DNA from 4 places in the Cytobacillus sp. SAFR-174 genome. Region 4 is predicted to be linked to each of the others. Evidence: predicted binding sites of a transcription regulator. Region 4 holds the regulator's gene; each other region holds the start of a gene.
The links. Region 4 encodes Rex, which represses fermentation and respiration genes when NADH is low (regulators of the CRP and FNR family bind a similar motif). Its sites were predicted from a motif close to TTGTGAAATATTTCACAA; they were not measured.

Region 1: the regulator Rex is predicted to act here: its motif matches at 1,960-1,977, upstream of qoxA (cytochrome aa3 quinol oxidase subunit II).
Region 2: the regulator Rex is predicted to act here: its motif matches at 5,011-5,028, upstream of ACTHRG_RS04325 (AtpZ/AtpI family protein).
Region 3: the regulator Rex is predicted to act here: its motif matches at 1,968-1,985, upstream of pflB (formate C-acetyltransferase).

Annotation. Positions count from the first base shown of each region.
Region 1 is NZ_JBQCMZ010000002.1:256,526-264,839, reverse strand. It holds gene ACTHRG_RS03610 (GerAB/ArcD/ProY family transporter) at 1-143, opposite strand, end outside; gene ACTHRG_RS03605 (spore germination protein) at 133-1,632, opposite strand; gene qoxA (cytochrome aa3 quinol oxidase subunit II) at 2,008-3,000, shown strand; gene qoxB (cytochrome aa3 quinol oxidase subunit I) at 2,990-4,966, shown strand; gene qoxC (cytochrome aa3 quinol oxidase subunit III) at 4,956-5,561, shown strand; gene qoxD (cytochrome aa3 quinol oxidase subunit IV) at 5,562-5,867, shown strand; gene ACTHRG_RS03580 (hypothetical protein) at 5,949-6,188, opposite strand; gene ACTHRG_RS03575 (hypothetical protein) at 6,309-6,587, opposite strand; gene ACTHRG_RS03570 (VOC family protein) at 6,758-7,129, shown strand; gene thiT (energy-coupled thiamine transporter ThiT) at 7,278-7,877, opposite strand; TPP riboswitch at 7,941-8,043, opposite strand; gene ACTHRG_RS03560 (MATE family efflux transporter) at 8,096-8,314, opposite strand, start outside.
Region 2 is NZ_JBQCMZ010000003.1:75,277-83,590, forward strand. It holds gene ACTHRG_RS04305 (hypothetical protein) at 180-776, shown strand; gene ACTHRG_RS04310 (hypothetical protein) at 865-1,104, shown strand; gene ACTHRG_RS04315 (serine hydrolase) at 1,271-2,560, shown strand; gene ACTHRG_RS04320 (S8 family serine peptidase) at 2,634-4,898, shown strand; gene ACTHRG_RS04325 (AtpZ/AtpI family protein) at 5,199-5,420, shown strand; gene ACTHRG_RS04330 (ATP synthase subunit I) at 5,426-5,800, shown strand; gene atpB (F0F1 ATP synthase subunit A) at 5,822-6,535, shown strand; gene atpE (F0F1 ATP synthase subunit C) at 6,611-6,823, shown strand; gene ACTHRG_RS04345 (F0F1 ATP synthase subunit B) at 6,973-7,494, shown strand; gene ACTHRG_RS04350 (F0F1 ATP synthase subunit delta) at 7,491-8,027, shown strand; gene atpA (F0F1 ATP synthase subunit alpha) at 8,052-8,314, shown strand, end outside.
Region 3 is NZ_JBQCMZ010000002.1:304,750-313,063, reverse strand. It holds gene ACTHRG_RS03850 (response regulator transcription factor) at 1-428, opposite strand, end outside; gene ACTHRG_RS03845 (hypothetical protein) at 577-1,029, shown strand; gene safA (SafA/ExsA family spore coat assembly protein) at 1,139-1,765, opposite strand; gene pflB (formate C-acetyltransferase) at 2,060-4,285, shown strand; gene pflA (pyruvate formate-lyase-activating protein) at 4,386-5,114, shown strand; gene ACTHRG_RS03825 (hypothetical protein) at 5,586-6,647, shown strand; gene nadE (ammonia-dependent NAD(+) synthetase) at 6,685-7,506, opposite strand; gene ACTHRG_RS03815 (nicotinate phosphoribosyltransferase) at 7,534-8,314, opposite strand, start outside.
Region 4 is NZ_JBQCMZ010000025.1:3,588-11,901, reverse strand. It holds gene ACTHRG_RS20250 (hypothetical protein) at 8-529, opposite strand; gene ACTHRG_RS20245 (hypothetical protein) at 1,138-1,341, opposite strand; gene groL (chaperonin GroEL) at 1,892-3,523, opposite strand; gene groES (co-chaperone GroES) at 3,585-3,869, opposite strand; gene ACTHRG_RS20230 (CPBP family intramembrane glutamic endopeptidase) at 4,161-4,886, shown strand; gene ACTHRG_RS20225 (YdiK family protein) at 4,931-5,122, shown strand; gene ACTHRG_RS20220 (redox-sensing transcriptional repressor Rex) at 5,146-5,790, opposite strand; gene moaC (cyclic pyranopterin monophosphate synthase MoaC) at 5,818-6,300, opposite strand; gene ACTHRG_RS20210 (ABC transporter ATP-binding protein) at 6,491-8,314, shown strand, end outside.

The DNA.
Region 1 (8,314 bases), on a different contig from region 4:
CCTGCAACCATTAAAGATATCCAGCCGTCTGTCTTTGAAGCCTTATACATCGTGAAGGGAAGAGATAAAACTCCTACTCCAATTTGTGTTTGAATAATGATAAAAAAAAGCTGAGGAAGATCGATTGATTCTTTATTCTTCATGCTTCTTCCACCCTCTTGAATCCTTCTGCCTAAAAAGATCAATGGCACCCGAGCTTTGCGGGCGTTTATTCATCATCCAAAGCGGAATCCTGATAAATGTGTCTTTTATTTCCTTTAGACGAAATGGTGCAAACGGGGCAAAATACGGAACGCCAAAAGACTCCAGTCTGCATAGTGCAATTAATATATAGATGATCCCAAACATTAAACCGACAAAGCCCATTATGGAAGCGAGAATCATCAGAGGGAAACGAAGGAGCCGGACGGTAGTGCTCATTTCATTTGACGGTACCACAAAAGAGGAAACCGCAGTTAAAGCAACCACAACAATCATAATATTTGAAATGAGCCCCGCATTGACAACCGCATCGCCAATGACAAGTCCCCCTACTATTCCAATCGTTTGCCCAATCGGCCTTGGCAGACGTATTCCTGCTTCACGAATTAATTCAATGGTCAGTTCCATCATGAACGCTTCCAATAATGGCGGATACGGTATTCCCTCAACTGAATTTTTCAGCGGAATCACTAATTCATGGGGAATTACCTCAAGATGGAAGGCATTAATGGCGATATAAATCCCCGGAAGTGTAATGGCTATGATAAAACTTAGAAACCGGAGAACACGGATAAATGTTGCCGGTATCCATCTGCTATTGTAATCGTCAGGTGACTGATAGAAAGTAACGAACGTGGCAGGCATTATTAAAGCTGTAGGGGTGCCCTCAGCCATTAAGATAATCCTGCCTTCCGTTAAGTTTGCCATTACACGATCCGGACGTTCTGTATTAAGGATTTGCGGGAATATGCTGAATGCATTATCCTCAATAAACTCTTCAATATAACCGGGACTAATAATCATATCTGTTTTAATAAATGAAAGTCTTCTCTCAATCTCTCTGACAATTTCCTCATTTGCAATTCCTTTCAGGTATACTAATGAGATTTTCGTTTTTGACTTAGTCCCAATTGTCATATAACTGACAGTTAAATCCGGGCTTTCGATGCGGTTGCGGATCAGAAATATATTGGTCTGCAGGTTTTCTATAAAACCATCATGCGACCCTCTAACCACAACTTCATTTACAGGCTCCTGAATCGTTCTTTCCAGCTCTTTTGGGAAGCTTACCATATAAATTTTCTGTGAATCAGGAAGGCAGACCGCAAAGCTGCCTTTTAACAATAAATTGACTATTTCTTCTTCATTTTTTGTCTCCTTGCCGTGGAGAGAAACCAAAAACTCTTCAATGTGTTCCCCTTTTAAGTTGGATAAGGGCACAAATACAACCTCATAAAATTTCTCTTTTGAAACAACAGATTCAAGGTAAAATATCCTGATTTTTTGGTCATTAACTTGAATATTCCATTCCCTGAAATCCTGTGTGTCTTTGAATTTGCCCACAAAAGATAATAGCGGCTGCTGCATAGATTGATCCGTATTTTTATTGAGTTTGCGGATTTTATTGATTTTCATGCTGCGAAAGTTCATCTTGCTGCACCACGATTCGGATTTTTTTTGTATTTTCTCCTTATTTATCGAAAAAATTCCTTGGGAAAAATTAACTGAAACAAAGTTCATAAGTTGTTCAAAAGTTTATTTTGGTGTTAGAACGTTGTCGTAATGCTATTTGCAGAAAATGAATTCATGTCAAGAAGCTTTACATTTTTTTCCTTCTAAGTTTTGTCACAACTTTTCATATTTGCTTATGTTAATATCATTTACACAGTGATAACTAAGTTAAATAAGTGCTTTAAGGATGTGTAAGTTTTCAATAAATATATTTTTTTGACATCTTTGTGAAAACACGCACATTATTTGTGAATTATTTAACAATAGTTTTGTTTAAAGGAGATGAAACAACAGATGAAGAAAATGCTGCTCTCATTAACAGCTATATTACCGATGCTTATTCTCAGCGGCTGTAATATGGTTGTGTTTGAACCGCAGGGCCCTGTTGCTAGAAGCATTACCGAATTAATTAACTGGTCCCTGATCTGGATGCTTCTTGTTGTAGTCGTCGTATTTGGATTATTTGGCTACATCGTCTGGAAATATCGCGAGAAACCAGAAAATAAGGATTATGAACCGCCTGAGGAACATGGAAGCACACTCCTTGAAATTATCTGGACCGGGATTCCGATCTTAATTGTCATTGCATTAACGATCCCGACCGTAAAAACACTTTATGCTCTTGAAGAAGCACCAAAAGGCTACGAAGAAAAAGAGCCTATTACCATACATGTAACCTCTGCAGACTGGAAATGGATTTTCAGTTATCCAGAAGAAGGAATTGAGACGGTGAACTATGTCAATATTCCTGAAGATAGACCTGTGCTGTTCAAAATGACTTCTGCAAGCACCATGCAATCGTTCTGGGTGCCTGCACTTGGCGGACAAAAATACACCATGCCGAAAATGGAAACAGAATTATATCTTGTCGCAGACAACCCTGGATCTTATGAAGGCCAGAATACGAACTTTAACGGCCGCGGCTATGCGGATATGAAATTTGAAGTGCTCGCCCAAACCCAGAAAGATTTTGACCAATGGGTTGAAGATGTTAAGGATACAGCGCCTAAATTGACTGAGAAAGAATACGTTGGGCTGCTGAAGCCTACTCATTTAGGAAGACTGACCTATTCAAATACTCATTTGGAATGGGTTAACCATGCCGATCCTGACTCTAAGGCATATACAAATCCTGAACTCTACAGAGGTCATGGATATCAGGGTAAGACGTTCGAAGAAGACGATAATTATAAAAATAAGAAACCGAATGTAATTGAAGGTCATGGCGAAGATAAGGGCCATGATGTGAGTGAAGAAAACCATGGAGGTGACCATCATGGGCATTAAATGGGATGAGTTTTTTATTACGGGAGATCCCCTTATACTAGGTTCTCAGATTGCTATTTTGCTGACAATGATCGGTGCAGTGGCTGGGATTACCTATTTGAAAAAATGGAAATACCTGTGGACAGAATGGCTGACTACAGTTGATCATAAAAAAATCGGTATTATGTATATTATCTCCGCTGTATTAATGTTTTTCCGCGGCGGGATGGACGGGTTGCTGATGAAAGCTCAGACATCACGTCCCGAAATGGAATTCCTGAATTCCCAGCATTACAACGAAATTTTCACAACACACGGCGTGATTATGATTCTTTTCATGGCGATGCCGTTTTTGATTGGTTTAATGAACGTTGTCATTCCGCTGCAGATCGGTGCCCGTGACGTTGCCTTCCCTCAGCTGAATGCTCTAAGCTTCTGGCTGTTCTTCAGCGGAGCTATGCTATTCAATATTTCCTTCGTTATCGGAGGGTCACCTGATGCTGGCTGGACTTCCTACTTCCCTCTTGCAGGCAAGGAATTCAGTCCAGGCATTGGCAATAACTATTATGCAGTTGCCCTTCAGATTGCCGGTATCGGTACATTAATGACGGGTATAAACTTTATCGTCACGATTTTGAAAATGAGAACAAAAGGTATGACACTGATGAAAATGCCGATGTTCACGTGGACTACTTTCGTAACATCCATTTTGATTGTGGCTGCTTTCCCTATTTTCACTGTCGCATTGGCATTAATGACGTTTGACCGTCTATATGGAACACACTTCTTTACCGTATCCGGCGGAGGCATGGATATGCTTTGGGCTAACCTGTTCTGGCTATGGGGGCACCCTGAGGTATATATTGTTGCCCTTCCTGCTTTCGGGATTTTCTCAGAAGTCATTGCAACTTTTTCAAGAAAATCATTGTTTGGATATAAATCGATGGTATTTTCCATCCTTGGAATTGCGCTATTAAGTATGGTTGTATGGGTTCACCATTTCTATACAATGGGTTCAGGACCTGCAGTTAACTCATTCTTTTCCATCACGACGATGGCGATTGCCATACCGACTGGAGTTAAGATGTTCAACTGGCTGTTTACGATGCGTAAAGGCCGCATAAAAATTACGTCTGCAATGCTTTGGGCACTTGCATTCGTTCCTTGCTTTGTCATCGGCGGGGTTACAGGCGTTATGCTGGCAATGGGTGCAGCGGATTATCAGTATCACAATACCTTATTCCTGGTTGCCCACTTCCACTATGTATTAATTCCGGGTGTCGTGTTTGCAGTATTTGCAGGCCTGTACTACTGGTGGCCAAAAATGTTCGGCTTCATGCTGAATGAAAAAATCGGAAAATGGCATTTCTGGCTATTCGTTATCGGCTTTAATGTAACATTCATGCCTATGTTCTTCCTTGGATTAAACGGAGCAGTAAGACGTGCATACACTTACTCTGCCGAGTCAGGCTTTGCACCTCTATTCATGCTTTCGGCCATTGGTTCTATTGTTCTTGCAGCCGGATTCGCTGTCTTCTGCTATAACATTTACTGGAGCATCCGCTATGCGGACAGAAACATCTCAAGCGATCCATGGGATGCAAGAACTCTGGAATGGTCTACTGCATCACCTGTTCAGTTCTATAACTTTGCGAAGCTGCCGGAAGTGAAATCTCTTGATCCATTCTGGCACATGAAGAAAAAGAATGAAGGTTTAACATTGCATGACAGTGAAATTGAAGAAATTCATATGCCAAGCAACTCATGGGTACCGATTTATATGGGTGTTATCTTTGGCATCGCAGGTTTCTTCCTTGTGTTTGAATGGCACATCGCGGCTGCTGTTGCCGGTATCGGCATCTTTGCCGGATTGATTATCCGTTCATTCGATTACAACGAAGGATTCCATGTTTCAAAAGAAGAAATTCACCGAATTGAAAACGCGTGGAGAAAAACAGAAGGAGAGGTGCACGATCATGTCAGCTAAAGTGGATACGTCTCTGCCGCTTGAATATCAAACTGAGCAGGACCGCATGAATATTCTCGGCTTCTGGGTTTTCCTTGGCGCTGAAATCGTCCTGTTCGCCACTCTGTTCGGAGTATATGGAGTTTTATATGAACGCTTTGCAGGAGGGCCAACACATAAAGATATCTTTGTCATCAAGGATGTCATGATTCAGACAGTCCTCCTTCTGACAAGTAGCTTTACAATGGGTATTGCCATTTTTGAAATGCGCCGGCATAACCTTAAAGGGCTAATCACCTGGCTGGTGATTACCCTCGCTCTTGGCGCAGGCTTCCTTTTCATGGAGATTAATGAATTCGTCCATTATGCCCATGAGGGTGCAACTATGCAGACAAGCGCATTCCTTTCCAGCTTATTTGTTTTGCTGGGGACACACGGAGCTCACGTAACTTTGGGCATCGGCTGGGCAACGATGGTCATCATTCAGCTTCTAAAAAGAGGCCTTACCCCTACTACAGCAAGAAAGACGTTTATTATCGGCCTTTACTGGCACTTCCTTGATGTAGTCTGGATCTTTATCTTCACATTTGTGTATCTGAAAGGACTGGTGGCTTAAATGGAACATCATCAATCAAAAAGCTTCCCGATAAGCCATGTCATTGGATTTGTAGTTTCCCTTGTGCTGACTTTTGCAGCAGCAGGAATTGCATTAAAAACGAACCTTTCTTTTAAAGTGATCATGTGGATCATCGGCTCACTGGCTGTCGTTCAGGCAGGGATGCAGCTGTTCATGTTCATGCACTTAAGAGAAGGTGAAGACGGCAAAACGAACCTGGTCAATATGATTTATGCCGTATTTATGGTAATTGTCATTGTAGTTGGTTCTATTTGGGTGTTAACCTCTGGACATGCTTCACATTAAGTTATGAAAGCACAAGTGCCTTGATCACGGCGCTGATGCTAGGCATTACAAAAAAACCGGTCTCCCCATTGGAGGCCGGTTTTATTTGTATTGTCTGATTCCCTTGCTTCCCTTTGTCATTTCTTCCATTACGTTGATAAAAAATCCGAATCCGAACAATAGCATGGAAGAAACCATAATGCTTAAGCCGATGGATAATACATATTCGCCTGTGATTCCGCTTACAAAAAAGCCTGATATAAAAACAATGAAACCTACTATAATACCTGCTGCTGTACTATTCCTGAAAAAATGCAGTACACGCTGCTGTTGAAGTGTCATTTCCCCATCTCCTTTTATTTAATATTCTAACTATGTTCACAAATTTGTCAAACTTTTTGTCACAAATTTGTCAAAATTATTTTCGTAAAAAAAAAGCTCTGCAAGCTGCAAAGCGATTTTCTACTGATATAGCTTTTTAATGTTCTCCAAATCTTTCTTCAGACTGCATATTTCCTGCCGGGTCAGCATGAGCGGCATTTGATCGTAGAGTGTAATAATTTGTCCTCCCTCATCTTCTTCATGAAGGGATAGATAGTTATACAGAGTTTCACATTGGTTTTTGTTGAGGACTGACTGGGTACTGAAGCTTTTTACTTTCTGGATTTCAAAGGCACTGGCTTCCGCATGAAAAACACCTGTGATAATGTTTCCCTGCAATGTATTGGCCAAAGTCTTCACTCCCCTTTTTTAAGTAATATACCCATTTTTCAGAAGTAATTGCCTAATATATTGGATTTGTTTAGAAAGATTATTATCCGGTAAAGGCATTTAAATCAAAAATAGGGAAGGGAAAAACTGTATAGAAAGGAAATATATGATATATCGAATTAAATAAAGGGGAGAATTCTATGAGTAAATCATTTATTGAACAAGTACATTATATTAGAATTCCTGTAAAAGATTTAGAACTGTCTGCCCAATGGTATAGAGATGTATTAGGGCTCCAGTTACTAAACAATACTGGAAAACTTGCAATTTTAAAAGTAAATGAAGGACCTTTCTTACTGATCTTAGTTCCTACCGAAGATGAAACTTTTGCTCATTTTACAATTGATAATGAACAAGAATTTAGCATTGGGTTTACAAGTCCAGAATTATCTAAATTTCATCAGCACTTAATTGATAATCAAGTTAAGGTCGAGGATATAAAAGAAGATAATGGTCATGCCTTTTTCCATTTTTATGACCCAAATGGCAATAAACTTCAAGTACACTGGTGAGATTATAATAAATAGTTCATTTTGAACGGTATTGGAACGGGAACGCCCTAACCAGACGTTCCCATAATCCTTCCTGAAAACAACTTTTTATCAATCAAAGCCGATATATAAAAAACCTCTCTGAAATATTTCAGAGAGGCGGATATTATTAGGAAGCAGTCTTTTGAGTTTGAAGTCTTTCATCCGATTTCTTTATGATTAATCTCGGTGCCGATGAAATAATTAATACGGCCAGGACTGAGCAGAGAATTGCCGCTCCGAGCATGGTTGCTCCGTTTGCCAGGAAGGAAAAGAGAATCGGTGACATCCCTTCCGGCGCATAGCTTCCGAAGAAGATCACACCTGCAATGAAATGCCAGAAATATCTAGCCAGGCTTCCAGCGAATACGGCTAAGACAACCCAGGCCAATGCCTTCTTCTTGTTACCTGCCTGCAGCTGATTTTGGATGACCCGATAAAACAAACCGGCAATACCGATACAGGCAAATGCCACAAAATACTCAATAAATGCCTGAAGCGGAGTGGCAATCCAGGCATCCCCCATGGCAATCTGCAAGATTCCCCATAAGAGGCCTGCAATGAAGCTGACCTTAAAGCCCCGCCTGAAAGCCAGAATGAAAATCGGAATCATCGCGGCAGATATGGAAATGGATGGCGACAGCTTGATGGATGGCAGAAAATCAAGAATGATAGCAAAGGCAGCAAAAAATGAGGCCTCTATCATCGCCGTCAGGCTTAATTTTTTCATAAAAAAATCCCCCTTCAATCGTATGACGATACCCCAAGGGAGAACAAGCAGGCAGAAAACTACCTGCCTATCATTCCACATTCCTGCGCTAGCATTAACTAACAGGTTCAAAGGGTCAGAACAGCGGACTGTTCACTCTCAGCGATATGCTCCCCTTGTGGCACGTTATTAAATTATCCGCTTTTAGTATATATGAAATTCATGATGGTGAAAAGGATTTATTTTCCCTCGCTTATGATAACCTGATTATCCCACTTTCCGGTGCGGTAATACATATAGGCGATGAAACTGCTTATTGCAAAGCTGACACCCATACCTGCAGCTATGCCTTTATCACCCATAAACTTTGAAAATAGAAATGTTAAAGGATAGCGCAGGATCCAGAATGAAACGATATTCAGTATCAGCACTTGAAACATCGCACCAGAAGCTCTAAC
Region 2 (8,314 bases), on a different contig from region 4:
TAGAGTGATCAAGTGACGTACTCATGGTTGAAGAAAGGGCGGCAGAAATGACATCAGTGATGAAGCATTTACCGCAAAAATGACCATGGTGGTTTTGTTGGCGGTTAGGTGGTTAGTCATGGGTAATGCCCGGCGGAAGCTGGGGGATCGGCAAGATACCAAGAAAGGTGCTGAGGACGTTGGCGAATCAGTATTTGACAATGAAAGAGCTTAAAGAGGCACTTCCGGAAATACCTGAGAATAGCTTAAAGCGTTATTTGCAGGAGCATGCAGAATACATAAATTATCGGAAGGAACATAATCGCTATAAAATCCAGGCTTCCGAAATTGAAAAGCTTAAATTTATCCGGAAATTATATTCAGATGGGCTGAAAAAAGAGGAAGTTACAGCAAAGCTTGAGGATGCAGGAATTCCGGTCATCATTACAGTGGAGGATGAGGAAGAAAGCAGCTCCACCTCGCTTGTAAATGTGAATTCCGAACTGACAGATATGAAAAAGCTTGTCAGCTTCCTCGTGCAGCAAAACGAGCAATCCCGTCTTACCCAGAATAAAATCAGGGAACAAAACAAACAGCTGATACATGAGGTGCACGAGCTAAAACTCACAATTGAAGATTTAAGAAATGCCCATGCACAAGGCTATGAAAAAGAGAGCGAAAAAGTTACTTCCCTCTATGAAAAACTGATGGCGACACAAAAGTCTGTAGAAGAAGTAGCCGGTGCATTAGAGGCTGAAAAAAGCAAAAGCATCTGGCAGAAGATATTTGGAAAGTAAAGGAATGCCCGAATTGCAAGATCAACGTTTAGACTGCTGTCTGCGGGGTATTGGCATAATGATTTTATATACCCGGGAGGTCGAATAAATGAGAGCATTAGCCGTTTTAGAAGGAGCATTGATTGTCTGGATCATCATGCTTGTGGGTTCATTAATGGGAACCTTCATGTCTGAAGGTTTTATCGCCCTGGTATTTAAGCTGGCAGAAGGAAAAGGAATCCTGCTTACAGTATTACTGATAGCCGCGACCATAGCGGATATGTGGAGAGATAAAAAGCGGGACCATTTAATTCAAAAAGGAAAACTGGAACCGAATCAACTGTTTTAATACATAAAGGGAGAAAGCCATCATTCATTTGATGGTTTTTTTAAATAATCTAAAAGTACCATTTTCTGAAAATACTAAAACTATATTGATAATCAATTGGAAGATAGATAGAATTAATTATACAGAATATTGTATATTGGTCGGTTTTTGAAAAGGAGATGAAGATTTGAAAAGATTAAGGTTATTGTTAATCGTATTCACATTAGTTTTAAGTTCTGCAGCTTTTTCAGGAAATATGGTGAATGCGAAAGAACGGTCCGGGGAGAAATTAAGTCAAGCCCATCCGAAAAAGGCAGGCTTTGATCCGGAGAAATTGAAAGGTATTGATAAAGTCATTACGGAGGCTATTGCGGATGGTGTTACACCGGGTGCAGTAGTTCTTGTAGCCAAGGATGGAAAGATTGTCAAAGAAGAAGCGTACGGATATGCACAAAAGTATGATATGGGGGAATTGCTCGAGAACCCCAGAAAAATGAAAAAGAAAACATTGTTTGATCTTGCTTCCGTTACGAAGGTAATGGGAACCACTCAGGGCATTATGAAACTTGTTGGTGACGGGAAACTCTCGGTCAATGACAGGGTATCTGATTTTATTCCTGAGTTTGCCCAGCATGGAAAACAGGATATTACAGTAGCTGACCTGCTGACACACACTTCTGGTTTAACTCCCTGGAAACCGACATACCTTTACGCTGATAATTCGGAAGAGGTTTTGAATTATATAAACAAGCTGCCACTTGAATATCCGACTGGCACGGACAGAAGATATAGCGATTTTAGCTTTATGATGCTGGGTTTTTTAATTGAAGAGATCAGCGGACAAAAATTGGATATTTACTTAGAAAAAAATATTTATAAGCCCTTAAAAATGAATGATACGATGTTTACCCCACCGGATCATTTCAAGAAAAAAATTGCGGCTACCTCATGGGGAAATCCTTATGAGTATAAAATGATTGATGACCCTAATTTCGGGTACTACGTTGAAGAAAGCCCGGACATGTTCAAATACTGGAGAAATTACACCTTAGTTGGAGAAGTTAATGATGGGAATAGTTTCTATGGCAATAAAGGGGTTGCAGGCCATGCCGGTTTATTTTCGACAGCAAGGGACCTTGCTGTATTGGGCCAGACCATGTTAAATGGCGGAATATATGGGAAAATGAAAATGTATGATCAAGAAGTGATTGATACCTTTACCTCTTCTCAGCGCTTTGGCCAGGGTTATGGCTGGGAGCTGGATAAAAGCTGGTATATGGGAGAACACTATTCTGACAAAGCCTTTGGCCATACTGGTTTTACTGGAACGCAGGTTATTATTGATCCAAAGGAAAATCTTCAGATTATCCTGCTGACGAACAAACAAAACAATGGCCCTTTACCAAGCGGATCATACCGCAGCACAGGCGCTCTTTCTAAAGCAGTAGCTAATATTGTTTATGAATCCTTGAACTAGCCGTAATTTTATATTGATGCATACAAGGCTTCTATTCAGCCCACCCTAAAACAAAAAGAGGGTGGGTTTTCTAATGAAAAAACTCTTACTGTCCATAACAGTCTTATCCTTGTTTTGGAGTCAAACTCCCGTTTCTGCACGAACACTTTCACACCCTCCTATACCGGAAGAGTCACCTGATATTGAAAAAGTGGCAATCATTGTATTAAGTGATGCAAAGAAGGAACAGGAAATAAAAAAAATGATAGAGCAAAATCCTGATCTGCGAATCAGGCATACATTCAATCAGGCATTAAACGGCTTTTCAGTAAAAGGAAAGCCATCTGCATTGCAAAGCCTGCAAAAGCTGGAGTCAGTCTCTGCTGTTTCACCGGTTAATACCTATCATGTTCATTCTGATGACAATATCAAGCTGATTGGCGGCCTCAATGCCAGAGGCTATTATGATGAAAATAACCAGCGCCTTACGGGCAAGGGTGTGAAAGTAGGCGTAATCGATACCGGCATCGATTATAATCATCCTGACTTGCGAAGAAGCTATGGCGGCGGTCGCGATTTGGTGGATAATGATAGAGATCCGATGGAAACAAAGGCTGCCGGGGGACAAGGCACACTGCACGGCACTCACGTCGCGGGCATCATTGCGGCAAATGGCAGGATCCAGGGGGTTGCACCGGAATCAACTATCATCGCTTACAGGGCTCTCGGACCAGGCGGAAGCGGAACAACAGAACAGGTGATAGCGGCCATCGAACAGGCCATAAAGGATAAAGTGGATGTGTTAAACCTTTCATTGGGAAATAACGTAAACGGGCCAGACCTTCCAATAAGCATGGCTCTGAATAAAGCGGTTGAAAAAGGAATAACGGCTGTCACTTCATCAGGCAATTCGGGACCAAATATCTGGACAGTCGGATCTCCAGGAACAGCGTCGAAGGCTATTTCTGTCGGAGCCTCTACACCAACAATAAAGGTGCCATTTTTGAGCATAAACGGACGCGAAATCCGCCTTGATTTGCTCCAGGGTTCAAAGGAATGGGAATTTGACCGCTCCTATGAAATGATCGATGGGGGACTTGGACATCCGGATGAATTAAAGAATGCGGAAGGAAAAATAGTACTAATAGAAAGAGGGGAATTGACGTTTACAGATAAAGCTGTCCATGCGATGGAAGCAGGAGCAGAAGGAATCATTATCTATAACAATACAAAAGGCAGGTTCTTCGGCAATCTGGACAGCCAGGTTCCCATTCCGGCAGCGGCGCTTTCAAAGGAAGAAGGAGAGGAGCTCAAGAAGCTCATGAAGGAAGGAAGGCTACTTGCCCGGACTAATATAATAGAAGAAAGGGACATACTGGCTGACTTCAGCTCCCGCGGACCTGTTACATCCACATGGGAAATTAAACCGGATGTTGTGGCACCGGGAGTTGCCATAAATAGCACCATTCCCGGCGGCTACCTGCCGCTCCAGGGAACAAGCATGGCCGCTCCGCATGTAGCAGGTGCCTGTGCGATCCTCAAACAGGCTCATCCCGAATGGGGGCCGGAACAAATCAAGGCGGCACTCATGAATACCGCTAAACTTATTAGGAATGCGGATGGACAAACATATAGAACGTATGAGCAGGGGGCCGGCAGGATACAGCTTGATCAGGCGCTGAAAGCAGAAACGCTTGTCTTCCCGGCGTCCATGCAATTCGGGAAATTTCAGATCGCAGACAGGCTTCATGACCACAGCAGTTTTATAACGGTTGAAAATATAAGTGAAAACACGCAGTCTTATTCCTTTTCCGTACCACATAAGGAGCAGGGCATCAATTGGGAAATGCCTATGACGTTTCAATTGAACCCGGGCGAAAAGAAAAAGGCTGAAATTAAAATGTCTGCTGATCCGACCCTTTTACAGAAAAAGATCCATGACGGGTACCTTTTATTGAAAGCAGGTGCAGAGAGTATCCATATTCCATACCTGTATGTGCTGGAAGAGCCGGATTACCCAAGGGTGATGGGATTTGGAATCGGCAAAGGAGATAAGCCAGGCACGTATCGATATGAAGTGTATCTGCCGGGCGGGGCAGAGGAATTCGGAATTGCAATGTTTGATTCGGAAAGTCTCCGTTTCATGGGATTTCTGGATTGGAAAAGAAATGCCGGCAAGGGGCAGCTGCTGCAGGAAATCCCTGCTGACAAACTCCCCGGTCCGGGGCTATACCTGGCGAAAGTGTTTGCCAAAAAGGCCGGCAGGGAAGACTGGATCGAAACCTATCTATTTGTGAGGCCGGATGGCCAGCTGGGTGAACCGGAGCCTTCAGCAGAATCAGAAGAGAGTGCGAAGTAAATGAAAATAAAGCGTTTTCAGGAGCGATGCAGAATCTCGCTCCTTTTTCAATAGAAAATCCGAAAATCAAATGTGATAAATATGTGAACATACCATATTTTTGCCTTTTTGTTTGTGAACTTTTTCACTCCAAACGCATTGACATTGACAAAGCCCTATTGTATGCTTACAAAGGGTAAAAGATGATAGGGTTTTCAAAATATTTTTGCAGACATATTTCCCACTTCTGCATGATGTTTATATGATTATTTATGGCCTCAAAACCCTCTTACCATTCTCTTTAAGGGAGGATGCGTTTTTATGCGTCAAAAAGACCGCAACCCATTTAAGGCGGTGGCCTTAATGTCCGCCATTCTTTCCCAGTTAGTAGGTTCCACGCTCATTGGCATTTTCGCCGGAAGATGGCTTGACAGCAAGGCAGGAACTGAGCCTTTATTCCTTTTAATCGGCTTGTTCATTGGACTGGGCGCCGGGATTTACGCCATGCTTCGCCTAATCCAACATTTTTTCACAGGGGAATGAACAACATGCCGGAAATCAAAGCAACTTTTCAAAGACAGCGGAAATACATATTCCTTTTGTTGTCTGTATACGTTCTCGGCTGGGGTTTTACACCTTATCAATCTATTTTTCTTGGCTTGATCTTTGGTACAAGCTTAAGTCTGTTCAATTTGTGGCTGATTTCCCGAAAGGCGCTGCAGTTTGGAGAGGCGGTCGAGAGAGGCGAGAAGGTGCGTTCACTTGGAACGGTATCCAGAATGGCTACAGCAGTATTTGCTGTGATGATCGCTCTGGAATACCCTGAGAAGCTGCATCTGATCAGTGTGGTATTTGGATTAATGACATCCTATATTGTCATTATGATAGATTATTTTCTTCAATCTTTTCAATTACGTAAATAGCGGGAAGAGAGGTGAACACTATTGCATCATGAAGCTCCTATAGTGGACTTTTTAGGATTGAATTTTAACTTATCAAACGTACTGATGATCACAGTGGCAAGTGCTATTGTATTCATTATTGCTTTGCTTTCAACCCGTCGATTGGCCATGAAACCAACGGGGATGCAAAACTTCTTCGAATGGGTAATGGATTTTGTTAAGAATATCATTAACAGTACGATGGACTGGAAGACAGGCGGAAGATTCCATATCCTTGGATTAACCCTGATCATGTATATTTTTGTTTCAAACATGCTCGGACTTCCGTTCGCGATCACTTATGATCACACTTTATGGTGGAAATCGCCAACAGCCGATCCTGTTATCACCTTAACATTAGCGGCAATGGTAGTCGGGCTTTCGCATTACTATGGCGTAAAGCTTAAAGGAGTAGGAGAATACGGCCGGGATTTTATCAGGCCAATGCCTTTCTTGTTCCCATTGAAAATCATTGAAGAGTTTGCAAATACTCTGACATTAGGACTTCGTCTTTACGGTAACATCTACGCAGGTGAAATCCTGCTGACGTTGCTTGTCGGAGGACTCGCAAGTGCCGGTGTAGGCGGAATGCTTGCCGCAGTTATACCAACACTTGTATGGCAGGGATTCTCAATCTTTGTCGGATCTATCCAGGCATTCATTTTCTGTATGTTAACAATGGTTTATATGGCACACAAAGTGAGCCAGGACCATTAATATATACCTGTTCATTTTATGGACAAAACATTTTAAACAAATAAATTTTCATACAATTTAAGGAGGAACTCAATAATGGGTCTTTTAGCAGCAGCAATTGCAATCGGTTTAGCAGCACTAGGTGCCGGTATCGGTAACGGTCTTATCGTTTCAAAAACAGTAGAAGGTATGGCTCGCCAGCCAGAAGCTCGCGGTATGCTTCAAACTACAATGTTCATCGGGGTTGCACTAGTTGAGGCCGTTCCGATCATTGGCGTTGTTATCGCGTTCATGGTTATCGGCGGTTAATTAATACTGTACCAATCGTTCAAAAATGGCGAAGATCATTCCATGAACCTTCGCCATTCCTTTATGTTTTTTTACCGTAAACTAATTCGGAATCATGCATATGACTCCGTTTCATAAGTGGAACAACTCTTGAAGGGAGTGAATCGAGGGTGTTAACAAACAGTCTAGTATTAGGCGCTGCAGGCGGCGGTTTTAACGGCGGGGACATTTTGTACCAGCTGGTCATGTTCATTATCTTGTTGGCATTGCTGAAAAAATTCGCGTGGGGTCCGTTAATGGGCATTATGCAGCAGCGTGAAGAGCACATTGCCAGTGAAATTCAAGCGGCAGAAGAAAGCCGTACAGAAGCAAAGAAACTTTTAGAAGAGCAAAGAAGTCTTTTAAAAGAAGCACGTACAGAAGCGCAGGGTCTTATCGAAAATGCGAAGAAACAAGGCGATGTTCAGCGTGAGGAGATCGTTGCGGCTGCCCGCACTGAGTCTGAGCGCATTAAGGAATCTGCAAAGCTTGAAATCGAGCAGCAGAAAGAACAGGCGGTTGCCGCTATCCGCGAGCAGGTCGCTTCATTGTCTGTCCTAATTGCTTCCAAGGTTATCGAGAAGGAACTAAGTGCAGCTGATCAGGAAAAGCTGATCAATGAATACATTCAAGAGGCAGGAGAAAAGCGATGACGGGCTCCACAGTAGCAAAGCGCTACGCGTTGGCTCTTTTCCAGCTTGCGAATGAACACCAGCTTCTTGACCAAATGGAAGAAGAGCTTCGTGCAGTGAAAGAAGTAGTAAACCATAACTCAGATTTAAAGTCTGTTTTGAAATCTCCAAAGCTTTCAATCGAGAAGAAAAAAGAGATTTTAAAAGAAGCATTTGCATCTGTGAACACCTTTGTACTAAACACATTAATGATATTAATTGAACGCCACCGTGAAGATCATATCTCTGATGTGGCAGATCATTTTATAAGCCTGGCGAATGACAAAAAAGGAATTGCGGATGCAAAAGTATACACTGTCCGTCCGCTATCTGAAGCAGAGAAGGAAGCATTATCTGTGTCATTTGCAGCTAAGGTTGGAAAAAAATCACTTCGTATTGACAATATAGTTGATACTAACTTGCTCGGCGGCATCAAGCTTCGAATCGGAAACCGGATTTTCGACGGCAGCTTGCGCGGGAAGCTAGAGCGTCTTGAACGTCAATTGTTAGGCTAAGATTCGTAGATAGGGGTGAAACTCATGAGCATCAATGCTGAAGAAATCAGTGCGCTGATAAAAAAGCAAATCGAAAACTATCAGTCGGAAATTCAAGTGAGTGATGTAGGTACGGTTATCTCTGTTGGTGACGGTATCGCTCGTGCTCATGGCCTCGACAATGTCATGGCTGGAGAACTTGTTGAATTTTCAAACGGCGTTATGGGTATGGCACAAAACCTTGAAGAAAATAACGTCGGTATTATCATTTTAGGACCATTTACAGAAATCCGTGAAGGCGATGAAGT
Region 3 (8,314 bases), on a different contig from region 4:
TGATAATGAAAGGCTTTATCAGTAACCATTCCTGAGCTTTTTACAGCCGCTGGAGTTTTCAGCTTCTGGCGCCTATGAATGTTTCTTGCAGATTTCAGTAAAATATCAGCTGAAATGGGCTTAAGTATTAAATCGACTACACCCATGTCAATGGCTCGTTTTGCCTGTGAAAAGGTGGCTTCCATTGTAAGTGCAATAAGATCCGGCCCTATAATTTGAATGGTTTTTAAGAAAGAGCTGTATCTATCTTCCTTTATCAAATCAAGTTCAAAAATCAGCAGATCGGGCTGAAAAGTCTCAAGCTTTTTAATAAGCCCTGCCTCATCTACGGCAGACTCCACATCCCATGCATTCATTGAAGATCTCAACAGCCACTCTATACCCTTTGTATCGTACTCATCCCGATTGGCCACAAGTACCTTGTACATGCTGCCACATCCTTTTTTAAATCTATTATGAAATAATTTTTCAGCAGCTGTAAAGAAAAATCGGAAAAATCCCGCAAATAGTAGACAAGTTATGATGCCCTTACAGCATATCTATATATGGACAACTAATTTTGGAAGGAGTATGACCATGCCTTTTCTTGTATTAAAGAAACGCAGCATCATTGCCTTTGTCATCATTTTTTCAGTCATTGTTTCTGCATCTGTATGGTTTTTTTCAAAGTCTGATAGTTTGACGGTCTTCAACCAGACCGAAGGTGAAAAAGTCCGGGAAATCCATATGGTTACGGGAGAATTTAAAGCTAAGCTGCCTGATGGCAAGGAAATCGAAGCGTATCGCTGGGATCCGGGAACCATTTTTCTCGAAAAAGATGAAAAGGTAAATTTGAAGATTTGGGGAGTCAACGGAATGGAGCACCCTTTTATTATCGAAGGAACCGATATTAAGGGAGTTGTAAAGAAAGCGGAAGAAACAGTGGTCCCTCTTCAATTTGAAAAAGAAGGCATATACCGTCTTGTTTGTCTTACACATCCGGATAAAGATAATAGCGGACCGATGATTGCTTATATTGTAGTAGATTAATGGGCAAAGCAAAAGCACCGGAATCTTCCGGTGCTTTTCTTTACTGTCCAGCTCCAGCCCCTACCCCCTCGAGGAGTCGGGGGTGGGCAAGGCGCTGGAGCTTTTCTTCTTATTTCCCAATAAACATTTGTGTCCAATAGTGTCCGTAAGTTCCGCCCTGTGCGTAGCCTACTCCGATTTCTGTGAAGTTCGCAGATAGGATATTTTTGCGGTGACCTTCACTGTTCATCCATGCAGTTACTACTTCCTGAGGCGTTTTTTGCCCGGCAGCAATGTTCTCCCCAGCAGTTCGGTAGGTGATTCCGAAGCTCTTCATCATATCAAACGGGCTTCCGTATGTAGGAGAGTTGTGATCGAAATACTTCTTATTGATCATATCCTGAGATTTGTACCTTGCTACTCTCGCAAGCTCCCAATTTGATTTCAGCGGCTTTAACCCGTACTTTGCTCTTTCCTGGTTAACAAGCTGGACTACCTGCTCTTCCACCCCTGTTGTGGCTTTTGAAAGAGTAGGGATATTCACCTTTTGTCCGGGATAAATGAAGTTCGGATTGGAGATTTGCTGATTGGAATTGATGATTTCAGGAACTCCCACCTGATACTTCATCGCGATCTTCCACATCGTATCCCCTGGCTGAACGGTATGTACTGTTGATGCTTTTGCATCAAAATTGAATCCAAAGACAAGTGCGACAGACAACATTAAAATGAATGAAAGTTTTGATAGTGTTTTCATATTTATATTTAATCAAAATCTTCTATTCTTATAAACAGGTAATTGTTGGCGCAGAATGTAAGAATTTCAAAGTGATTGCTATCTGTTTTTTTATGCAGTGTTCCATCTGTATATAACAGTTCTAAAAATCCGGGTGGTTTTGTACTACACGTTTTGCTTGAAGATACTTAACTTATTACATTTCACAATACGTTCAAAATCTTTGTGATTTATTTCACATAAAATCTGTTATATTGAGTGTATAGTAAATTTGTAATAACTGTTATATAAATAATCTCTTTGAGGTGAACTGGCATGGAAAGATGGAACGGCTTTAGTGAAGGCATTTGGACACGTGAAATTGATGTTAGAGATTTTATATTAAAGAACTTTACACCTTTTTCAGGAGATGAATCTTTTTTGGAAGGCCCGACACAAGCTACATCGGTATTATGGGAAAAAGTAATGGCTCTCACCAAACAAGAGCGGGAACAAGGCGGCGTGCTCGATATGGACACAGAAATCGTCTCCACTATTACCTCACATGGACCTGGTTATCTGTATCAGGATAAAGAAAAAATTGTAGGTGTCCAGACTGACCAGCCATTTAAGCGCTCTCTTCAGCCATTTGGCGGAATCCGCATGGCTGTGGCTGCCTGTGAAGCATATGGCTATGAAGCCAGCAAAGATATGGAAAAGATATTTACGGATTACCGCAAAACACATAACCAGGGTGTGTTTGATGCCTATACCGATGAAATGAAACTCGCCCGTAAGGCCGGCATTATAACCGGTCTGCCTGATGCATATGGCCGGGGCAGGATTATCGGTGATTACCGCAGGGTTGCCCTTTATGGGGCTGACCGCTTGATTGAAGCAAAAAAATCTGATTTGAAATCGACCTCAAATGTAATGACGGAAGAAAATATCCGATTAAGGGAAGAGATTTCAGAACAGATCAGGGCTCTGAAGGAACTGAAGCAGCTGGCAAACAGCTATGGTTTTGATATATCAAAGCCTGCAGGAAATGCTCTTGAAGCTTTCCAGTGGCTGTACTTCGCCTATCTTGCTGCCATCAAGGAACAAAATGGTGCAGCAATGAGTCTTGGCCGTGTTTCCACTTTTCTTGATATTTTCATAGAAAGAGACATAAAGAACGGGATACTTACCGAGACAGAAGCGCAGGAGCTGGTTGATCACTTTGTCATGAAGCTGCGTCTAGTTAAATTCGCCAGAACGCCTGATTATAATGAATTATTCAGCGGTGACCCTACATGGGTGACAGAGTCCATTGGCGGGATGGCGCTTGATGGCCGCCCGCTTGTCACAAAGAATTCTTTCCGCTTCCTTCATACCCTTAGAAATCTCGGTCCGGCTCCTGAACCGAACTTAACGGTATTATGGTCTGCCAAGCTACCTGAGAACTTCAAAAAATATTGTGCCAGGATGTCAATCGAAACAAGTTCAATTCAATACGAAAACGACGATATCATGCTTCCTGAGTTTGGCGATGATTATGGAATTGCCTGCTGTGTTTCTGCAATGGAAATCGGAAAACAAATGCAGTTTTTCGGAGCAAGAGCCAACCTGGCAAAGGCACTCTTATATAGCATTAACGGCGGCAAAGATGAAAAACTGGGCGTTCAGGTCGGCCCTGCTTATGCCCCAATAACATCAGACATCCTTCAATATGAGGAAGTGATGGAGAAGTTTGATTTTATGATGGAATGGCTGGCAGGCCTCTATATTAATACGCTGAATATCATTCATTACATGCATGATAAATATAGCTACGAACGAATTGAAATGGCTCTGCATGACTCCGAAATTCTCAGAACTATGGCCACTGGCATTGCGGGTCTGAGTGTTGCGGCCGATTCGCTAAGTGCCATCAAATATGCAACCGTTAAGGCAATCCGTGATGAGAACGGGATAGTGGTTGATTTTATAACAGAAGGAGATTTTCCGAAATACGGCAATAATGATGATCGAGTCGACAGCATCGCTATAGACCTGGTGGAACGGTTTATGAAGAAGCTCCGAAAGCATCAGACGTACAGAAACTCTATGCATACGATGTCGATATTAACCATTACTTCAAATGTGGTATATGGCAAGAAAACGGGCAATACACCTGATGGAAGGCGTGCCGGAGAGCCATTTGCCCCAGGTGCAAATCCCATGCACGGAAGAGATACGAAAGGAACGCTTGCTTCCCTGTCCTCTGTTGCAAAATTGCCATACAAACAGGCGCTCGATGGCATCAGCAACACCTTCTCCATCGTCCCTAAAGCACTTGGTAAGGATGATGAAAGCCGTGTTCGCAATCTGGTATCCATACTCGATGGATATGCCATAAAATCCGGGCATCACTTAAATGTCAATGTATTTAATAAAGAAACACTTCTGGATGCCATGGAACATCCGGAGGAATATCCGCAGCTGACCATCAGGGTTTCAGGCTATGCAGTAAACTTCATTAAGCTGACTAAAGAGCAGCAGCTTGATGTAATCAATCGAACATTCCATGAATCCATGTAACCAATCGGATGGCGGGCCATTTTATTCGGCCCCCTTCTTCAAAAAGCTTTAGCAAGGTGCAGCTGCGGCTGCCCCGGGGCTTATAGAAAGGAAGATGATCATGCACGGCAACATTCATTCAATAGAGACATTCGGTACAGTAGACGGACCTGGCATCCGGTATGTTATTTTTACACAGGGGTGCCTCCTGCGCTGTCAATTTTGCCATAATGCAGATACTTGGGAAATTGGAACAGGGAAGCAAATGTCCGTTTCAGAAATCATGAATGACCTGCAATCCTATCTCCCTTTCTTCGAGGCTTCCGGAGGCGGCATCACAGTCAGCGGCGGTGAACCTTTACTGCAGATTCCATTTCTTATAGAGCTTTTTAAAGAATGCAAGAAACTTGGCATTCACACTGCCGTTGATTCATCAGGAGGCTGCTATTCCAGCTCCCCGCTTTTCCAGGCACAGCTGAAAGAGCTCATGAACTATACGGACCTGGTGCTCTTGGATTTGAAGCACATTGATAGGGAAAAACATAAAAAACTGACAGGACTTACAAATGGACACATCCTTCAATTTGCCCGGTATCTGTCTGATCATCAGGTGCCTGTCTGGATCCGCCACGTGCTGGTGCCAACAAGGTCGGATGATGAACGGGATCTCGAACGATTGGGCTGTTTTATAAAAGAATTGAATAATGTGGAAAAAATTGAGGTCCTCCCCTATCACAAGCTTGGTGTATATAAATGGGAAGCGCTTGGATTGGAATATCCGCTGAAGGATATTGAGCCGCCGAGTGAGGAGAAAGCGGAATGGGCTTATCGGATTTTGACTGGGTTATAGATAGTTTGGTTTGATTTAGGATCTTAGATGAAACGTTTTACGTGGTATGCCCCAATTTTGTGATTGGGGCTTTGTTTTTAGCTTGTATTTGTTATGGGTGTTGGGTTCGGACTCAAAACGGTGAACTGGGTGCTTGCTGACTCAGAAGATGGCTGGGGTTCTGACACAAAAAGGAGAACCTGTGCTCGCTGAGTCCGAAGATGGCTGGGGTTCTGACACAAAAGTGAGAACTGGTGCTCGCTGAGTCCGAAGATGGCCTGGGTTCGGACACAAACCCGTGAACTGGTGCTCGCTGAGTCAGAAGATAGCTAAGGTTCTGACACAAACCCATGAACAGATGCTCGCTGAGTCAGAAGATAGCTAGGGTTCTGACACAAACTCGCAAACTGGTGCTCGCTGAGTCTGAATTCACCAAAATTCCAATATGATTTCCCCCTCAAATAAGCTATAATTAAACCGAGGTGGATAATTATGACAATTTCATTGAAAAGGCCTAAGTGGCTGGTGTTTGGTGTACTTTTATCTATGATTCTGTTTTCCAACTACATCCTATACAGAACCCCATTCTTTGGTCCGGTTCCGGACGGTGCGGCGGTTGGCTCCCTGTTTGATTTGCTGGTTGTTGTACCGCTGTTGGCGTATTTCCTTATCCTGCGCAAAAGGTATTCGCTGAAGTATTTAGGGGCAGTTATTTTAGCAGGGTACGCAGCTGCTTATTTTATTATCCCTGCCAGCCAATTTTCGCAGTTTGCCTTTTTGCCGTATGTAATTGTTTTTTCCGAAGCGCTGTTTATTGGGCTGGAGCTGTTTATTGCCTATAAGATTCTTACTAAACTGCCTGTACTTTTAAAAGAATACCGCAGGCTGGACGGTGTTAATTCGCTTTTTCTTTTTAATGTAAAGAGTGCGGCTGAAACCCATTTACCGAATAATAGATTGGGTACTATATTCGCGACTGAATTCGCTATGTTTAATTACGCCCTGTTCTCATGGAAAAAGAAGCTTTCCATAAAGCATGGAGATTCATTCACCTACCATCAAAAAACAAGTGTAAATGCTGTTTATATTATGCTGATCCATGCGATAGCCATTGAATCGATCGGACTTCATTATTGGCTTCATTCATGGAATGCAATTGTGGCATATATCATCCTAATAGCCAATATTTATGGCATTATGTACTTCCTGGCCGAGATAAACGCCACCCGCTTAACCCCTTTCGTCCTTACTGATTCTCATTTGCTGCTGCAAACCGGATTCTCCAAAAGCATGTACCTCAAATTGGAGAAAGTTAAGGAGATCAACTATTATGATGGTCCCGAAAAGTTCAGCAGACAAGAAATGAATGATGTATTTGATGCCAGAGTGCCTGATCTTATCCAGGAAAAGCCGATGTTCGAAATTATACTGAAGGAGCCGGCAGTTTATGAGCTGATGTACGGCATAAAAAGAAAAGCAAGCCGCATCGTTCTGAATGTGGATGAACCGGAGAGATTTTACAATGATGTTTCAAACAAATTAGCTCAAAAGTAAAAGGAAAATCCACAGGGATTTTCCTTTTTGAGTGGCTTTATTTCCACCAGTTATCGTGCATGGATGCCGGCATCTGGCGCTTATGTTCGGTAACGAAGTAACGTTTTTCAATCTTTTCTGCCGCTTCCGGACTTACTGATTTTCCTTCGAGGTAATCATCCAATTCATCATATGAAATACCTAATTCGGTTTCATCAGCCTGTCCGGGCTTCTGGTCCAGAAGATCCGCAGTCGGCACTTTTAAGTAAAGTCTTTCTTCTGCCCCAAGCTCTTTAAGAAGTGCCTTTCCCTGTCTTTTAGTCAGTCCGGATAGTGGCAGGACGTCTGCTCCGCCATCGCCATATTTTGTATAGAATCCTGTGACTGCTTCTGCTGCATGATCTGTTCCAATAACCAGCAGGCCGTATTGGCCGCCAATTGCATATTGGGCGATCATTCTCATGCGTGCTTTCACATTGCCTTTATGATAATCCTTTAACGGTTCCTCAGGCAATATGCGATCATATTCGGTTTTTACTTCATCAACTGCATTTTTAATATTAAATACAACTTCACGGTCAGCCTGGATGAAAGAAAGCGCCAGCTGTGCATCCTCTTCATCCTGCTGTACACCATATGGCAGACGGACTGCCATGAATGTTGCCTCCTTGCCTTCTTTTCGCAATTCTTCAACGGCGAGCTGTGCAAGTCTTCCGGCGAGAGTGGAATCCTGGCCGCCGCTTATGCCAAGTACATACCCTTTAGCATTCGTTTTAACAAGGTAATCCTTTAAAAACTGGATTCTGTTTTTTAACTCTTCTTTTGGATCGATTGCTGGATTCACGTTTAAATTTTCCATAATTTCTTTTTGCTTATTCATTGCAGGTTCCTCCCTCTTCATAAAGCTTCAGCTCTTTATATTTTGTTTTACCTGGCTGATCATGTTCATTTTATTATCCCAGCACTCCTGACTCAGGTCGACCGGGTATTCCTCCGGATTTAGAGAACGGCGGTATTCATCCCATAATACGTTGAGATTTTCCTTTGCAAAGCTCTGCATCTCTTTTAAGGATGGAACTTTATAGGTGAGCTTCCCTTCCTGAAAAATCACTTTATGCAATTCTCTCGCTTCAAAATTGGTAACGAATTTGCTTACGAACGTGTGAACTGGATGGAACATCTTAAGCTTGGATTCTGCTTGAGGATTCTCATGATCCAGTGCAATATAGTCTCCCTCTGATTTATGGTTGTCTTTGTTAATAATCCGATATACTCTCTTTAGACCGGGAGTGGTCACTTTTTCAGGATTGCCGCTGATTTTTATTGTGTCAGTCATCTTACCATCTTCATTCTCTATTGAAACGAGTTTATAAACAGCTCCTAATGCCGGCTGCTCATAAGCCGTGATCAATTTTGTGCCTATGCCCCAAATATCGATTTTCGCTCCTTGAGCTTTGAGGTTAATGATGGTGTATTCATCCAGATCATTTGATGCAATAATCTTAGTATCATGAAAACCGGCATCATCCAGCATTTTTCTCGCTTCTTTGGACAGATACGCCAAGTCCCCGCTATCCAGTCTAATTCCTTTAAAGTTGATTTGACCTTCCAATTCCCGAGCTACTTTAATGGCGTTCGGGACTCCGGATTTCAGCGTGTCATACGTATCTACGAGAAAAACACAGTCC
Region 4 (8,314 bases):
ACATTTTTTATAGTTCATCTTTTCCTTCTACATAAATAACTGTTGAACCTAATAATTCGTTATCAACATATGACTCTATTTTCCATTTCCCTTTTCTAAGCAATTTCAATTTAGCATAGAATTTCACAGCTAACTCACTACCAGGAAATTGTGGATCATCGGAAGTCAATTTCTCTATATTACTAGAAGTCAATAACTCTTTTTCCTTAGTTCTTTCATTTGTTCCAAAAATCTCTACTTCTTTTCCAATCAATTCCTCAGCTTTTTCCTGGTTTTCTATCCAAACTAACCAAGTATATGTATCTTCCTTTTCTACTTCAAAAGGCTTCTTAAATAAAGCGAATTTTTCCATCTCGCCAATTATTTCATAAGTCTTTTTATCAGAAAAACTCTCAAAACTAGCCTGTTTAATTGGCACTTGTGCTATGTTTTCAGTGCTCTTTTCCACATTTTTAACGTCTTTAGTTTCCTCATTGGAACAACCGGCAATAAATAAGGCAGCTAAAAGAGTATACAATAATTTCTTCATATTAAATTCTCCTCATCTCTATTCAATTAAATACTTATTAAACGCCCTTCAGATTTTAGAAATATCCTTTTCTGCACTTATTTTTCATGGCTAGTTACTTTCTACTAAAATTAAACAACATATGGAAAAATAGTGTAATTGATAAGAATAAAGACCTATTGTAATTCTGACAGTCTTTAATTTATATTTCGCTCATTTACGATAAAAAATATAACTATAAGCATACTTTTTACAAATAACCCCACTTCACTATACATAGGTTAAGCAATAAATAATCCTATAATTATTTTTATCTTAGGGCATATCTAATAATTAGAGAAAATCTGGAGAAGGTCTAAGAATCTTCCCGTTTTCAGAAGTAAGGATTACTTTCTTTAAATAGTAAAATAGAACCGTAAAACCATTTAAACGCAGCTGGGGAGTTATGGGGAACTACAAAGTAATATATAAAGATAAAGTTTATTAAGTGATTTATGTATATAAATCTGGTTATTGAGAGATTAGAGACCTTGACACAAAGCAAATTGAACTTGTCAATGTAAAGGATATTCAAGTAATTTTCGATAAAAATGCCCCTCTCGAGTGAGAAGGGCATTTTCAGTTTATTTCTATTTTGTTTTAAACCAGATCGTTTGTTCATTTCTTATTTGCCAGATAATTAATGGGTCATTATCATTTTCGTCAAGAAGTAAAACTACCCATTCTTCTGTTTTTGTGTCTGCCCCCGGTCCAGGTTCGAAGTTCCTCACCCTAACCCCTGATGTAGCTTTAACTATCTCTGCTGTTTTATGTGAATCTGTTATTGTTTCCACAAGTTTAATTTCATATAGTGTTTTCCCATACCACCAGTCATCATAAGTAACATTCCAACTTTCACCTATGTTTGAAGAGTAGCTTTGAGAGCCATATGGATTATTAATACACTGAGCTGCTCTTAACTTTGTTTTGTTCGGTGTTTACTACTTAAGCTTAGTATCTCGATTAACATAGTATCCACCACCAACACTTAAAGCAGAACAAGAATAAGTTAGCAAACCGACTTATGAATCCAGATTATCACGATGCCAATTTCATTTTCTGCAAAGAGAAAGCAAACTGATTTATTCAAAAGAACACTATCGTTCGAATGTAAAGGATATTAAGAAGACTTCTATTGAGAAGCATGCCACTCCAAATCTCTTTCGCATACACATGTTACAGAAAAAAGAAAAAGAATGCTGCCGAAAGGATTAAAAGACCATTTCAGCAACATTCTTCATATCACAAAATCGCAGATAATGTGAACGAAATGTGATTTTTTACTGATTGAAGGCTACCTCTGTAGCCCTCAATCCTTGGTATATCAACGTTTATGGGCAATGATTACATCATGCCGCCCATTCCACCCATGCCGCCCATGTCAGGCATTGCAGGGCCAGCATTTTCTTCCGGCTTGTCAGCAACAACTGCTTCAGTTGTTAAGAACATAGCTGCAACTGATCCAGCGTTTTGAAGAGCTGAACGAGTTACTTTAGTTGGGTCAACGATACCAGCTTCGATCATGTTTACCCACTCGCCAGTAGCTGCGTTGAAGCCTGTTCCAACTGCTTCGCGCTTTAAGCGGTCAACAATAACTGAACCTTCAAGGCCAGCATTGTGAGCAATTGTGCGTACAGGCTCTTCCATCGCACGAAGTACGATGTTGATACCTGTTGCTTCATCGCCTTCAGCCTGGATAGAAGCCACTTTGTTGTATACGTTTAGAAGGGCAACACCACCACCGGAAACAATTCCTTCTTCTACAGCTGCACGTGTAGAGTTAAGGGCGTCTTCGATGCGTAGCTTGCGCTCTTTCAATTCAGTTTCAGTAGCAGCACCAACTTTAACCACTGCCACACCGCCAGCTAGCTTAGCAAGGCGCTCTTGTAATTTTTCGCGGTCAAATTCAGAAGTTGTTTCTTCCATTTGAGTGCGGATCTGGTTCACACGGCCGCCGATTTGCGCGCTGTCTCCAGCACCTTCAACGATCGTCGTGTTTTCTTTAGAAACAACCACTTTAGAAGCGCGTCCTAAAGAATCGATTGTAGCAGATTTAAGGTCACGGCCTAACTCTTCAGTGATTACTTCACCGCCAGTCAGGATCGCGATATCTTCAAGCATAGCTTTACGGCGGTCACCGAAGCCAGGAGCTTTAACCGCTACTGCATTGAATGTTCCGCGAAGCTTATTTACTACTAGTGTAGCAAGTGCTTCACCTTCAACATCTTCAGCTACAAGCAATAATGGCTTGCCTTGCTGTACAACCTGCTCAAGTACAGGAAGGATTTCCTGGATGCTTGTGATCTTCTTATCAGTGATTAAGATATAAGGGTTTTCAAGAACCGCTTCCATCTTATCAGAATCTGTCACCATGTATGGAGAAGCATATCCGCGGTCGAATTGCATACCTTCTACTACATCAAGCTCAGTTGTGAATCCTTTAGATTCTTCGATTGTGATAACACCGTCGTTGCCAACGCGCTCCATTGCTTCAGCGATCAGCTGGCCAACTTCATTGTCAGCAGCAGAAATCGCAGCAACCTGTGCGATGGATTCTTTGTTTTCGATAGGTTTTGAAATAGCTTTTAACTCTTCAACAGCGGTAGAAACCGCTTTTTCAATTCCTTTGCGGATGCCCATTGGGTTAGCGCCTGCAGTTACGTTCTTAAGGCCTTCACGGATCATTGCCTGAGCAAGAACAGTTGCAGTTGTTGTACCGTCACCGGCAACATCGTTTGTTTTGCTTGCTACTTCAGCAACAAGCTTCGCACCCATGTTTTCAAAAGCATCTTCAAGTTCGATTTCCTTTGCGATTGTCACACCATCATTAGTGATTAATGGAGAACCGAATTTCTTCTCAAGAACCACGTTGCGTCCTTTAGGTCCAAGAGTTACTTTTACCGCATTTGCAAGGGAATCTACACCGCGAAGCATCGCGCGGCGGGCTTCTTCACTAAATTTAATCTCTTTAGCCATTGATAAAAACCTCCTCAAAAATTTTAGCTTTATCTTTTAATAATCTTCGTCTGATCGGCGCTTAGCCAATTACAGCAAGAATGTCATTTTCACGTAAAATTAAATATTCTTTGCCTTCATACTTCACTTCAGTACCAGCATATTTTGAGAAGATGATACGGTCGCCGTCAGCAACTTCAAGTGCAACACGCTCACCATTTTCAAGAACGCGGCCAGTTCCCACAGCTACAACTTTGCCTTCTTGAGGCTTCTCTTTAGCAGTGTCCGGCAGTACGATGCCGCTTGCAGTTTTTTCTTCAGTTTCAACAAGCTCGATAATGATTCGATCACCTAGTGGCTTTAACAAGTGAAACAACCTCCTCAAATAATATGTAAATATTTTTATTTATTAGCACTCTCTCTATTTGAGTGCTAACACAATTATTATATTAATGAATCTCATTTCTATTTGCAAGGGTGAAGCTTAAATTTTTTATAAAAAAATTCATTCGCGCATGCACGCTATATTTCGACACAAGTCATCTTTACCATAGTATTTTCCTGCTTGGGTGTGCTGATATTTGAAACCCGCTCCTTATAAAGAGTACAATGACTTTAGGACTTGTTTTCCAACACTCAGATTAAGGAGTAAAACATTTTGAAAAAGGAATACTGGATTATATTAATCGCCTATATTGCCATGCAGCTTTCAAGCTTATTTGGCGTTCCGCTCGTTTTATTAGCTGCCGATGCCCTGGGACAGAATCCGGAGAATATGCAGATTCTGGCTGTTGCCTATTGGCTCGTGATCAGTTTCACGATAACGCTGATCATTACACTTCTATTACTAAGGAAAGAAATGAAACGGGGACTGGATAGGGATGCCTCTTCTATAGCAGGCTCAGTGGGCTGGGCTATTGGAGGCATATTTTTGGCCCTGATCGCTCAAGCTACTGCTGCAAGCATCGAAAACCTGATCGGCATTGAAATGGGATCTGAAAATACACAGCAGATTATCCGGATAATTGAAGCATCGCCAATCGTCATTTTAATCAGTTCCGTCATCGGGCCCATCCTTGAGGAGATCGTCTTTAGAAAAGTTATTTTCGGCTCTCTTCACAAGCGCTTCAACTTCTTCCTTTCGGCCCTGATCAGCTCGGTCATTTTTGCACTTGCCCATTTTGAGCCTGAACATGTACTGTTATACTCAGCAATGGGATTCACCTTTGCCTTCTTATATGTCAAGACAAAGCGGATCATCGTGCCGATTTTTGCCCATGTGGCGATGAACACCTTTGTTGCGGTTGTCCAGCTGAATCAGGATAATATGCAAAAGTGGTTAAAGGAAATGGAAAACATGCAGAGCTTTATCAGCTTTTTCTAGCATAGCGAAATGCTGTGGAGTTTTAAAATTACTGGGGGATTATCATGAGAAGTACACCTTTGTTTTCAGGCTTTATTTACATCCTTCTCGGATGCCTTTTCACCTTTATAGCCATCCAGAATACCCAGCGGGAAGAAAGCTGGGGATTCTTTACTTATTTTCTGATGCTAATTGCCACATTTGATTTTGGCACCGGTCTCCGCTTGATTGGTCAGCATTTTAAAACGAAAAAATGAGCCCGCAATAGGCTCATTTTTTTTTACACTTCTTCAGGATAATTTTTCAGAAAATAAACCAGTGACTGCAATTCCACTGCCAGATCGATATGGTGAATCCGAATCGAGGACGGTACAGTGAGCCTCGCAGGTGTAAAGTTAAGGATTCCTTTTATTTTCGCATTCACCATCCGATCGGTAATCGTCTGGGCAGGCGGTGCAGGCACTGTTAGAATCGCCACCTGAATATTATTTTTAACAATCACTTCTTCAAGGTCATCCATATGATGGACCGGCACATCACCGATTTTCGTGCCAACCTTACTCTCATCCACATCAAATGCCACTTCTATTTTTGTATTATTATTTTTAAGAAAATTATAGTTAAGAAAGGCCGTTCCTAAATTCCCTACCCCAACCAAAGCAACTTTCGTAAGCTCGTCCTGGTCAAGAGTCTTCCGAAAGAAGCCCAGCAGGTAGTTCACATTATAACCATATCCCTTTTTCCCCAACGCACCGAAGTACGAAAAGTCACGGCGAATCGTGGCAGAATCCACTTTAACCGCCTCACTCAATTCTGCTGATGAGACTCTTTGTTTGCCGGAGGAATGAAGGTTCTTTAGGAAGCGGTAATATAAAGGCAGCCGTTTAGCTGTTGCCTGCGGTATCTTAATTGGTTCATTGGCCATTCGTCCATCCCCATTTCTTATGATGAATTAATTTCGTTTAAAATCTCCGTTTTTGCCTCCAGTTTTCTCTATTAAAAAGGTTGGCCCAATTACCATTCCTTTATCTACAGCCTTGCACATATCATAAACGGTCAGCGCACAGACAGAAGCAGCTGTTAACGCTTCCATTTCCACACCCGTATTTCCTTTTGTTTTAACAGAAGCCGTAATGATGAGGACGTACTCTTCCTCTTCTGCTTTCCATGAAAATGAAATGTCCACACCCTTTAGCGGCAGCGGATGGCACATCGGAATAATGTCCCAAGTTTTCTTGCTCGCCATAATGCCTGCAGTTTGTGCAACAGCGAGTACATCCCCTTTTTTCATGGAGTTGGAAGTGATCTTCTCGTATATCTCCTGATTCACCGTAATACTTGACTGAGCGATGGCCGTCCTTGACGTCTCAGGCTTATCGCTGACATCCACCATTTTTGCCCTGCCCTCTTGATTAAAATGAGTAAAATCCGCCATTAAAAACACCTCTCTTCAAAATCATACACTATTTTTCCGTTACTTTGTATGTGCTTTGTAAGGTTCTTCACATATTTATTTACCTTTTTTTATGATTTAATGCCCTTCATGCGTGCTTATAGTCCTGTCTCCTTTATTGCCGAACATATATGAATGAGTTACACTTACTCTATACCCGAGGTGAAAGAACATGATACTATTACAAGTCAATCAGCTGGCAAAAAGTTTTGGCGCTGATCCCATTTTAACGAATATAAAGCTTGAAGTACAAACCAGGGACCGGATTGCCCTTGTAGGGCGCAATGGAGCAGGAAAATCCACCCTTTTAAAAATAATTGCCGGACACATGGCATATGATTCCGGTGAGATTATAAAGCCAAAGGAAGTAACCATTGGATATCTTGCACAAAATACCGGCCTGGAATCGGAATTATCCATTTGGGATGAAATGCTGACTGTTTTCAGTCATTTGCAGAAGCAGGAAAAACAGCTCCGCAGCCTTGAAGAGCAAATGGCAAATCCTGATATCCTTAATAATTCTGATGCCTACGAACGCGTATTGAAAGATTACGACAAACTTCAGGTTGATTTCAAAGAAAATGGCGGCTATCAATATGAAGCAGATATCCGCTCCATTCTCCATGGACTCAATTTCAGCTCATTAGGCTATGATACTAAAATTTCGTCATTGAGCGGCGGACAGCGAACAAGGCTGGCCCTTGGTAAACTTCTGCTCACAAAGCCTGATATTTTAATTCTGGATGAGCCTACCAACCACCTTGATATTGAAACATTATCTTGGCTCGAACAATACCTGCAGGGATACAGCGGTGCTATTCTAATCGTATCACATGACCGGTACTTCCTTGATAAGGTCGTTTCCCAGGTTTACGAGATTTCCCGCCACCAAATAAGAAAGTACCCCGGAAACTATAGTTCCTATTTGGATCAAAAAGCGGCTAATTTTGAAAAAGAAATGAAGCAATTCGAGAAACAGCAGGAAGAAATCGCTAAGCTGCAGGACTTCATTCAGCGAAACCTCGCCCGGGCCTCCACAACCAAAAGGGCACAAAGCCGCAGAAAGCAGCTGGCCAGAATGGATGTTATGGACAGGCCTCTAGGAGACGAGAAATCAGCTTCTTTTGGGTTTGACATCGAGCGGCAGTCGGGCAATGAGGTTTTAAATATACATTCTTTAGCTATAGGCTACGATGAAAAAGTGAGCGAAAATATTTCAATGCGGCTGGCAAGAGGCGACAGCATTGCACTTGTAGGACCAAATGGAATCGGCAAATCCACATTGCTTAAAACCATCATTAAAAAAATCCCTTCTTTTGCAGGGGAGATTCAGTACGGTTCCAATGTGACAATTGGCTACTATGACCAGGAACAGGCAGAGCTCACAAGCAACAAAAGAGTCCTGAACGAATTATGGGATGAATACCCGCTGAAACCGGAAAAAGAGATCAGGACCATACTTGGGAACTTTCTCTTCTCCGGTGATGATGTTCTTAAAACCGTTTCAACACTGAGCGGCGGTGAAAAGGCCCGGCTCGCACTTGCAAAGCTTATGATGCAGAAATCCAATTTCTTAATCCTGGACGAGCCTACAAACCACTTGGACCTGGACAGCAAGGAAATTCTTGAAAATGCATTGATCGATTATCCCGGTACCATTCTCTTCGTCTCTCATGACCGCTATTTTATCAACAGAATTACAACAAAAGTAGTTGAACTTTCTGGAAGCGGGGCAACAGAATATCTTGGCGATTATGATTATTATGTAGAAAAAAAGCAGGAGCAGGAGGAATTGCTTGCACTTAATGAGCAAGTTGACACCACCGCATCGCAGCCTGTTAAGCAGGATAAAAATAATTATCAGCTGGATAAAGAAGCTAAAAAGCTCGAACGTCAGCGGAAAAGAAGAATGGAAGAAATTGAAGAACAAATAGAAGCCTTAGAAACAGTAATAGATGCTAATGATCAGCTTCTCTGTGATCCGAATGTTTATCAG